3 linked regions of the Synechococcus elongatus PCC 6301 genome follow. The protein of the gene in region 2 interacts with the protein of the main gene of each other region in a pairwise test. Links are inferred from orthologs where the notes say so. Each region holds a gene or a part of one and is shown on either strand. Other genes may lie near its edges.

The links.
Region 1: the proteins of SYC_RS09755 (region 2) and sfsA interact in binary tests that used the Escherichia coli proteins (3 or more experiments, as listed by UniProt). The link is inferred for Synechococcus elongatus PCC 6301 from one-to-one orthologs.
Region 3: the proteins of SYC_RS09755 (region 2) and SYC_RS12700 interact in binary tests that used the Escherichia coli proteins (3 or more experiments, as listed by UniProt). The link is inferred for Synechococcus elongatus PCC 6301 from one-to-one orthologs.

The regions. Positions count from the first base shown.
Region 1 is NC_006576.1:2,205,683-2,208,797, forward strand. Bases 109-3,068 are described here. They hold sfsA (DNA/RNA nuclease SfsA), read left to right. Parts: upstream 109-1,213; coding sequence 1,214-1,924; downstream 1,925-3,068. Other genes in these bases: SYC_RS10915 (hypothetical protein), read left to right, coding at 2,008-2,814. UniProt on the Escherichia coli protein: Binds to DNA non-specifically. Could be a regulatory factor involved in maltose metabolism.
Region 2 is NC_006576.1:1,981,454-1,984,540, forward strand. Bases 99-3,030 are described here. They hold SYC_RS09755 (glutamate-5-semialdehyde dehydrogenase), read right to left. Parts: upstream 2,247-3,030; coding sequence 951-2,246; downstream 99-950. Other genes in these bases: SYC_RS09750 (extracellular solute-binding protein), read left to right, coding at 99-921; SYC_RS09760 (helix-turn-helix domain-containing protein), read left to right, coding at 2,646-2,921. Outside these bases: more of SYC_RS09750, read left to right, coding at 1-98; hisS (histidine--tRNA ligase), read left to right, coding at 3,034-3,087. UniProt on the Escherichia coli protein: Catalyzes the NADPH-dependent reduction of L-glutamate 5-phosphate into L-glutamate 5-semialdehyde and phosphate. The product spontaneously undergoes cyclization to form 1-pyrroline-5-carboxylate.
Region 3 is NC_006576.1:2,567,320-2,570,277, reverse strand. Bases 79-2,881 are described here. They hold SYC_RS12700 (sulfate/molybdate ABC transporter ATP-binding protein), read right to left. Parts: upstream 2,087-2,881; coding sequence 1,070-2,086; downstream 79-1,069. Other genes in these bases: SYC_RS12695 (sulfate ABC transporter substrate-binding protein), read left to right, coding at 2,304-2,881; psb28 (photosystem II reaction center protein Psb28), read left to right, coding at 480-818; psbQ (photosystem II protein PsbQ), read right to left, coding at 79-297. In the rest of the region: more of psbQ, read right to left, coding at 1-78; more of SYC_RS12695, read left to right, coding at 2,882-2,958. UniProt on the Escherichia coli protein: Part of the ABC transporter complex CysAWTP involved in sulfate/thiosulfate import. Responsible for energy coupling to the transport system.

The sequences.
Region 1 (3,115 bases), 220 kb from region 2 along the record:
CAAGACATCGCGCCCAGATAGACAAACATACCGATGCTGTAGGCCACCAGTAGCGCGGCGACCAAGTCGGTTGCATCCGTCTGGAACGCCCCCCGTTCATAGACGAGCTGCACGATCGGCAGGGCCAAGGCCGCCATCAAGGCACCGAGGGGCAGCATCAGCAAAGCCGTCAGGAATAAGCCTTGGCGGATGCGCTGCTTCAGCTCCGGCCACTGATCCGGCTCCGCTAAACGCGAAAGCACCGGCAGCAGTGGCACCAAAATGACATTCGAGAGAATGCCGAGCGGTGTTTGTACGAGCAAACCGGCATAGCCCAGACCTGCTGCCGCTTGAGGAATAAAGGAAGCGAAGAACAGATCAGTGTAGACATTGATCTGCAACATCCCAGAGGAAAACGTCGCTGGCCCCAGAATGCGCAGGACCTCTTTGACCTCGGGGCGCTGCCATTCGAACCGCAACCGCAGTCCGGCGAGGCCATGGCGAAACTGCGACGGCAACTGAATTAGCCATTGCAGAATTGCGCCCAGTAAAGTGCTGCCCGCCAGCACCAAGCCACCCACGATCGCGAGTTGGGGGCTGGTAATGCGGCTACCGACTTGCCACCAGAGTAGCCCCACACCAGCAATCACGGTCACGCTGGAAAAAAGCGGGCTGATGGAAGGCAGCCAGTAGGTATCGGCAGCGTTGAGGACGCCAAAGCCAATCCCGATCAGACCGGCGAGTAGCGCCATCGGCGCCATAATCCGCAGCTGCAAAACTGCGATCGCTCGCGTTTCTTGACCGGTGGGCGTCAACTCTAAACCGGGTGCGACCAGTCCAATCAGTGGATCGGCAAAGACTACGATTACGACGGTGACGATCAATAAGCTGATGCCGACGAGCGTTGTGATCGTTTCCACCAAGGGGCCACTGTCTTGGCGATCGCGCTTGGCAAGGACGCTGACCATGGCGCTGTGGAAGGGGCCATTGATGCCACCGAGCAGAATTAGCAGAAAGCCTGGAATAACGTAAGCGTAGTTGTAGGCATCAAAGGCAGGCCCGACGCCGAAGGCCGCGGCGATCGCCTGTTGCCGGACCAATCCAAAGACTTTACTGAGTAGGGTAGCCACCGCAACGATGCCAGCAATGCCAGCAAGCGATCGGGCCGGTTTAGAAGCGTCGGGCACAGGATGCGAAAGAATGGATGGCGGCCTGAACAGTCTACGATGCCCCCATGCCTCAGCGGCTCTATACCTATCCCCCTCTGTTGCGGGGGCGCTTGCTCCAGCGCTACAAACGCTTTTTTGCTGATATTGAACTCGACAGTGGCGAGACGATCACGGCTCACTGCCCGAACACGGGGCCAATGACGGGCGTTTGTCAGATGGGCAATCTGGTTTATGTCTCTAAATCAGACAATCCCAAACGGAAGTTGGCCTACACCTGGGAACTGATTGAGGTCACGGATAACGAACCGACTTGGGTGGGTGTCAATACGGGGCTACCGAATCGGGTGGTTCAAGCCCTGCTCGAGCAGCGTTGCTTGCCGGTGTTGGGCGACTATGGCGAGGTGCAGCGCGAGGTCCCGTATGGCGAGAACAGTCGGATTGATTTCCGATTAACGGGCGATCGCCCCATCTATGTCGAGGTGAAAAATACGACTTGGACGGCTGGTCGCCTCGCGCTTTTCCCAGATACCGTCACGACTCGCGGCCAGAAGCACTTGCGGGAGCTGACAGCGATTTTGCTGGAAGCGCGAGCGGTCATGCTCTACTTCATCAATCGGGGCGATTGCACTGCTTTCGCGCCGGGAGATAGCGCCGACCCAACCTATGGGCAGCTGTTGCGGACTGGCATTGCTGCCGGTCTTGAAGTCTATCCCTGCCAATTTCAGATCAGTCCTGAAGGCATTGATTTTTTAGGCGTTGCCCCTTTGCAACTCTAAATAACTGCCGTGCAGTTGTTCAAAATGCACTTGGGTTTCCCTAGAAACCTGCGCTAGGCTGCGATCGCTTCTTTTGCTTTGCTATGAACTACGCTCTTACCCAAGCTGTCCTGACTGGCACCCTTGAGGTGATTACCTTTGGGGGGGCTACCATTCTTGGTGTGGCGGCTGTCCGCAGTTGGATCAAGGATGTTTTAAATCCCGATCGCACGCTCATTCAGCTGCGCCAGCAGCTCCAAGATCTAGAGCGCAAGTTAGAGGAAGCTCCCGAAGACCTACGGCAAATCGGTCGTCTTCGGGCTGAAAATGCGCTCTTAGCTCAAAATAATCAACAACTTGAGCGCCTTGTTAGTCAGTTACAGCAACAGGTTAAGAATCAAGAATCGACCCTTCTAGGATTGGTTCAGGAGAAACAAGAACTGCTGACCCAAGTCGGCGATCGCGATCGCCAAATCGTGCAGTTAACTGCTGATTTGCAAACCCTTGAGGCGCAAGCCCAACAGCGATCGCAGGATTTCCAAGAACTGTTAGAAGAGCGGGAACAAATTCTTGAGGCAATGGAGCTTGCCCAAACTGAGCGGGAACAAATCGCTCAGAATTACCAGCAGCTGCAGGCACAGCAAGGGGGCATGGCCAGCCGCGCCCATAGCCTTGAAGAGCAGAATCGTGATTTGGTCGGAAACATCCAAACCCGCGAGCAGACAATTCTGGAACTACAAGAAAATTTGACTGCCTTGGAAGCGTTGCTGCAGGAGGAACAACTCCGTAGAGCTGAACAAGAAACGCAACTGATTCAAGTGCGTGAACAGCTGCAAATTCTGATTCGTCAGCGTTTAAACCAACAATCGGGCGTTCGGCCGGCAACTATTCGCCGCTGGTTAGGGTCTTAGTTCTGCTGCGATGCGTTAGGAGTCGCTGAAGTTGCTGATCGGCTTGGATCTATCCGCCAGTAGACCCTTCTGCTCTCGAACCTTCAGCTCTGATGTGAGATTTATGCAGGAAAATCAGTTTCCTCAGAGTGGAAAAGCGTTTGCTAACCCAGCCAGACGCTGAATCACGATCGCTGCTGAGTCAGGCTTTCTGCTTCGGCCACTGACTCAGGTCTCGGTTCTTGATTGTCAACCTCCCTGCGACAGCTTTAAGCGCAATAAAACCAATCACTGATATTGAGATTGAATTATGGGTACGGTC
Region 2 (3,087 bases):
ACTCAGATTACGGTGCAGCTTGATCGCGCGGCGGGCCTGGTCGATAGCAGTCGTCTATTGCTGACAGAAGACCCTAGCCGCCTGCCCAATCTCTTGGGGATTGGAGATGCTTGGCTCCAGTCTGCGATCGCCTCAGGGCGACTGGCCCCCTTTAACCCCAATCACTGGCGGCATTGGACCTCGTTGCCTCAACGTTGGCGACAGCAACTGCGGCGCGATCGCCAAGGGGTGCCTAGCGAAGCAGGAGAGATTTGGGCGGCGCCCTACCGCTGGGGCACCACGATGATTGCCTTTCGCCGCGATCGCTTGACGAGCCCACTCCAAGACTGGACAGATCTGTGGCGGCCCGAACTGCGTGGCCAGCTGATCTTGCCAGATGATCCTCGCGAAGTAATTGGTCTGACGCTCAAACGGTTGGGCTGGAGCTATAACCAAGCTAATTTGGCGGAGATTCCCCAACTCGAACCTTTGCTGGCAGCCTTACAGCAACAGGTCAAGCTCTACAGCTCCCGCAACTATTTGCAGCCGTTGTTACTCGGTGATGCTCTGGCTGCAGTGGGTTGGTCGGCCGATATTTTGGCTGCCCTCCGCCGAGATTCTCGCTTGGCTGCTGTTGTCCCGCGATCGGGCACTGCCATTTGGCTGGATCTGTGGGTGCAACCCCAAGGGCGGGTGAGTGAAGTCTTTAGCGATCGCTGGATTGATTTTGGCTGGGCACCGACGATCGCAACTCAGTTTTCGCAACTGGGGCCGGCAGCCTCCCCGGCGATCCTGACTGCTGCAGCCGTCGCCCCTGTTGATGCCAATCCTCTCCAGATTCCACCCACGGCTGTGCTGGACAAAAGCGAATTGATCCTGCCCCTGCCGGAGGCCGTGCGCGATCGCTATCTGGCGCTTTGGCAAACCATGCGCCAGGGTTGATCAAACGGCTTAGAACAGCAGGGTTCTGATTAGCGATCGCGGTGTAGGAACGGTTTGGCTTGGGCGCCACTGTAGGTTGCGGCAATCTGTCCATCACCGCTGAGGACGTACTTGTAGGTCACCAGCCCTTCTAAGCCTACGGGACCCCGGGGCGGCAATTTTTGGGTGCTAATGCCGACTTCTGCGCCAAAACCATAGCGAAAGCCATCGGCAAAGCGGGTGGAGCAGTTGTGATACACACCAGCACTATCGACTTGGCTGAAGAACTGGGCGGCAGCGGCGGCATCTTCCGTGGCGATCGCATCGGTATGGCCAGAGCCATATTCATTGATATGAGCGATCGCGGCATCGAGGCTCGGCACCAGTCGCACTGCCAGAACTAAATCGCTGTACTCAGTTCGCCAATCCTCTTCTGTGGCAGCCTCCATCGGCACAATCGTCTGAGCTGCCGCGTCACCCCGCAGACTGACACCTTTCTCGTGCAGTGCCGCCGCAACAACCGGTAGAAATTGAGGGGCGATCGCCTCATGAATCAGCAGGGTTTCGATCGCGTTACAAGCGGCTGGGTACTGGGTTTTGGCGTCAACGGTAATCGTCACCGTTTTCTCAATCGCGGCCGCTTGGTCAACGTAGAGATGGCAAATGCCATCGGCATGACCCAGGACCGGAATGTGGGTGTTGTCTTGGACAAAGCGCACAAAACTGTTGGAGCCGCGTGGAATGATCAGATCGACATAGCGATCGAGCTTAAGCAGCGCCAGAGTTTCTTCGCGGCTGGTCAGCAAGCGGATGGCCTCGACAGGTGCCTGCTGCTCGGCCAGGGCTTGGGCAATCGCGGCCACGATCGCTTGGCAGGAGCAAATGGCCTCCCGGCCGCCCTTGAGAATGGCACCATTGCCAGATTTGATCGCCAGCGACGCAATTTGAATCACCGCATCGGGACGGGCCTCAAAGATGACGCCCAAAACGCCGACAGGACAGGTCAACCGTTGCAGGATTAGGCCTTCGTCCAACTCGCGATCAATCTGGATTTGCCCCAACGGATCGGGCAACTGTGCTAGGTCCCGCACCCCGGCGATCGCAGCTGCAAGCTTGTCTGCATCGAGCTTGAGACGAGCATAGAGAGCCGGAGCAATGCCCTCAGTGGTCGCGGCTTCACAGTCCGCTTGATTGGCCGCTAAAATGCGCGGGGCTTCCTGCTCGAGCGTGGTAGCAATGGCAGACAACAACCGCTGGCGATCGGCGCCGCTCCACTGGGCGAGCTGCCGCGCTGCCGCACGGGTCGCCTGGGCCTGAACTTCAAGATCGACGGAGAGAGTAGCCACAGCAGGAGGGGGACGGGTAACAAAAAAGACTGGCGGATCAACCAAGAGCGATCGCTATCCGCCTCAGCTCAATCCTTGATCCAGCCTATCAAGTGCAGCCCCTTGGCTGATCCCTACCGCGATCCCAGACCAGCCAACAGACAGCAGCGACTGTGTTGACCAGAGAGATTCGGACGGTTTTTGACTGAACTGATTCGCTGCCTAACTCCCGTGGTCAACACTGGCCAAGTTCTACCTGCAGCGATCGCCGAGACTGCTATGAAGTTTTGTTGCTAGATTCAGTTCCAGCACAGGGCAGAGTTAGTGAAATTGCTTCAGATTGTCAGCTCTTGCTGACCTCGTCGATCCGCGGCCTAGAATAAAGGGGCTAAGTACAAATACTTGAGGTCAGCAGTCGTTATGACGGCAAGTGGTGAATTTCCCGTCAGCGGTGCGCTTTCTGAGCGCGAGCTCCAAATCGTGGATCTCGTGGCGGCTGGGCTGACGAATCAGGAAATTGCCACGCGGCTGGATATCAGCAAGCGGACGGTCGACAACCACATCAGCAACATCCTCACCAAAACCGGGACCGACAATCGGGTTGCCTTGGTGCGCTGGGCCTTGCAATGGGGTAAAGTCTGCCTCGATCAGGTCAATTGCTGCATTCTGCCCGATCGCGATGTGGCGGCCTCCTAGATTGCGATTGCGCTAATCCAATCTGACGTTCTGCTGCTCCGGCACGCCCGTTTCAGACCATGCTGGAAAGGGTTCCTGTTGGGAACACGCCTCCCCTGATCACCGAGAAACGATGGCTAGCTTGCAAGCTCTGCGGGGCACCCGCGATATTCTGCCGCCCGAAACT
Region 3 (2,958 bases), 590 kb from region 2 along the record:
AGGATCAAGAAAAGTACGGCTGAGTGTCGCGGTTTCTCGACGCACATCGCCCAGCGGGCCCCGGATGAAGTTGCGGACGAAAGTCCAGTTTTCAGCAGCAATCAGTTGATCCAACTCTGGAAAGCGATCGCGCACCGCTTGCAGATTGGCTTGGGATTTTTCGATTTGCAGAATTTGGCTGTCGCTGTAGGTCGGCACAGTCGCTGCCGTGGGGCCGCCGCAGGCAACGAGCGCAGTAGAGAGCAAGGTAACCAAAACGAGCGCAACGGCTCGACGACAACGAGACCACAGGGTCATGGGTTCACGCAGAAAGCAGAGCAGCGAGCAAAGTCGCACTGCCTCTAGTCTAGGCAAGCCAGCGAGGAAGCTGGGGATTTGCACAGCCTAGGGTGAAGCGATCGCCGCCACTGGACCCCGACAGGGTGGCTGGGGATCGGCCTTGTATGATGAGAGAACCGTTCTGAAACCCCGCTACTACTATGTCCGCTGCGATCCAGTTCACGCGTGGAATTGACGAACCCGTCGTTCCTGATGTCCGTTTGACACGATCGCGCGATGGCCAAAACGGCACCGCAACCTTCTACTTCGATGAGCCCCAAGCTTTGGTGGGCGAGGTTCGCCAAGACATCACTGGCATGTATCTGCTCGACGATGAAGGTGAGCTAGCCACACGGGAAGTCAAGGCCAAATTCATTAACGGTCAACCAGCGGGTCTAGAAGCGGTTTACCTGATGCGCAGCCCCGAAGAATGGGATCGCTTTATGCGGTTTATGCAGCGCTATGCCGAAGCGAACGGTTTAGGTTTCACAGAAGCTTAGAACCCTGAAATAGTGCGGGAGCCAATCGGCTCGCAACAACGGAAGGCTGGTGGGTTGGATCGTCAGGATTCGACACCAGCCTTTAGTTTGAGTGAGGGAGAGCAACTAGCGATCGTTCCGCCTTGAGTTCAACCATTCGACCCAAACACCTCAACACGCTGTGAGGTGTTCACTGCCAAGGTCAATGTCGACTTGCTGGAATCACTGCGATCGCAGCCTGATCATGCACTCCGATGAACTGTTTGAGCAGACTAAATCGAGTAGTTGAGCGGGAACGATCGCGCTTGTTTGGGGCGTACAAACACCTGTTGTTCTGGCTCCAGTTGCAAATCCCGATAGCGATCGCGGGGTAAATGGGCAACCAAAACTTGGCCATCCTCAAGACGGACTTCAGCCTGCACTTCCCAACCCAAATGGACAATGCGATCGATGCGAGCCGGCACGGTTTCGGGAATCGGATCGATCGCAATTTCGATGTCGTGGGGACGCAGAAAGACTTCTGGGTGAGGCGTATCTAGACCGCCTGCTTGGAAAATGTGGGAACTGTTGGGTAGGACATTGACTGGCCCGATAAAGCTCATCACAAACGGGGTAGCGGGGTTGTCGTAGATTTCCGCAGGCGACCCAATTTGTTCTACTTTGCCGTGGTTCATAACAACAATTTGGTCAGCCACTTCCATTGCTTCTTCTTGGTCGTGGGTAACAAACACTGTCGTCACGTGCACTTCGTCGTGCAGCTTGCGCAGCCAGCTACGAAGGTCCTTACGCACCTTGGCATCCAAGGCACCAAAGGGCTCATCCAAGAGCAAGACTTGGGGTTGAACCGCTAAGGCCCGCGCCAAGGCAACCCGCTGCCGCTGCCCGCCCGACAACTGAGATGGATAGCGATCGCCCAACCCTGTCAGCTGCACGAGTTCCAGCAACTCTTCTACGCGAGCCCGGACTTTTTCCTTCGTGTGCTTGCGCAGTTCCAAACCAAAGGCAATGTTTTTACGCACCGTTAGATGCTTGAACAGTGCGTAGTGCTGGAAAACAAAACCGATTTGGCGATCGCGCACCGATTCATTGGTTGCATCGCGCCCAGTCAAAAAAATTCGCCCGCTATCAGGTTGTTCTAGCCCCGCAATCAGGCGCAGTAGCGTGGATTTCCCCGAGCCCGACGGCCCCAACAGAGCAACCAAGCTGCCGGTTTCCACCGTCAGATCTACATCCTTGACGGCTTGGAAACTCCCAAACTGCTTACTGACCTGACTGACTTGGATACCCACAGCTTTATCCTTCGGCACGCACAATGCGGACTGGCAACAATCTCCGGTTTCTACAAGGAAATTTAGGAGAATTTAGTTGCACCTTATGTCTGGCATGATACACTGCGCACAGTGAAAAATCTACGGTATCCCCGAAAAAATACCGTAGATTGCTTCCTCCGCTGTAACCCTTGCTCCCTGTCTCAGCTGATTGCCAGCCCCATTTCTCCAAGGACCCATGAAGACTGCCTGGACTCGCCGCTCCTTTCTCCAATCTGCTGCTTTGGCCACAGCCACTGTGATCACGATCGCAGCTTGCGGCGGTAACAATCAATCTTCTTCCGGTGGTAGCGGTCAACCCGTTGAAGTCACGCTGGTTTCCTACGCAGTCACCCAAGCGGCCTACGAGCAGATCATTCCCAAATTTGCCGCTCAGTGGACAGAAAAGACCGGCCAAGAGGTGCGGTTTAACCAAAGCTATGGCGGTTCAGGCTCGCAAACCCGCGCGGTTATTGATGGCCTCGAAGCTGATGTTGTCGCGCTTGCCTTAGAATCCGACATCAACCAAATCGAGAAAGCTGGCCTAATTCAGCCTGGCTGGCAACAACGGGTTCCCAATAACGGCATCATCACCAATTCAGTTGTGGCTTTGGTGACCCAAGAAGGCAATCCCAAGGGCATCAAAGATTGGACTGATCTGACCAAGCCCGGCGTTCGGATTGTGACGGCAAATCCTAAAACCTCTGGCGGGGCTCGCTGGAATTTCCTCGGGGCTTGGGGCTCTGTCACTCAGACCGGTGGCACAGAAGAGCAAGCCCTTCAGTTCACGACTGATATCTACAAGAACGTGCCAATCTTGGCCAAAGATGCACGGGAATCGACTGACGTTTTCA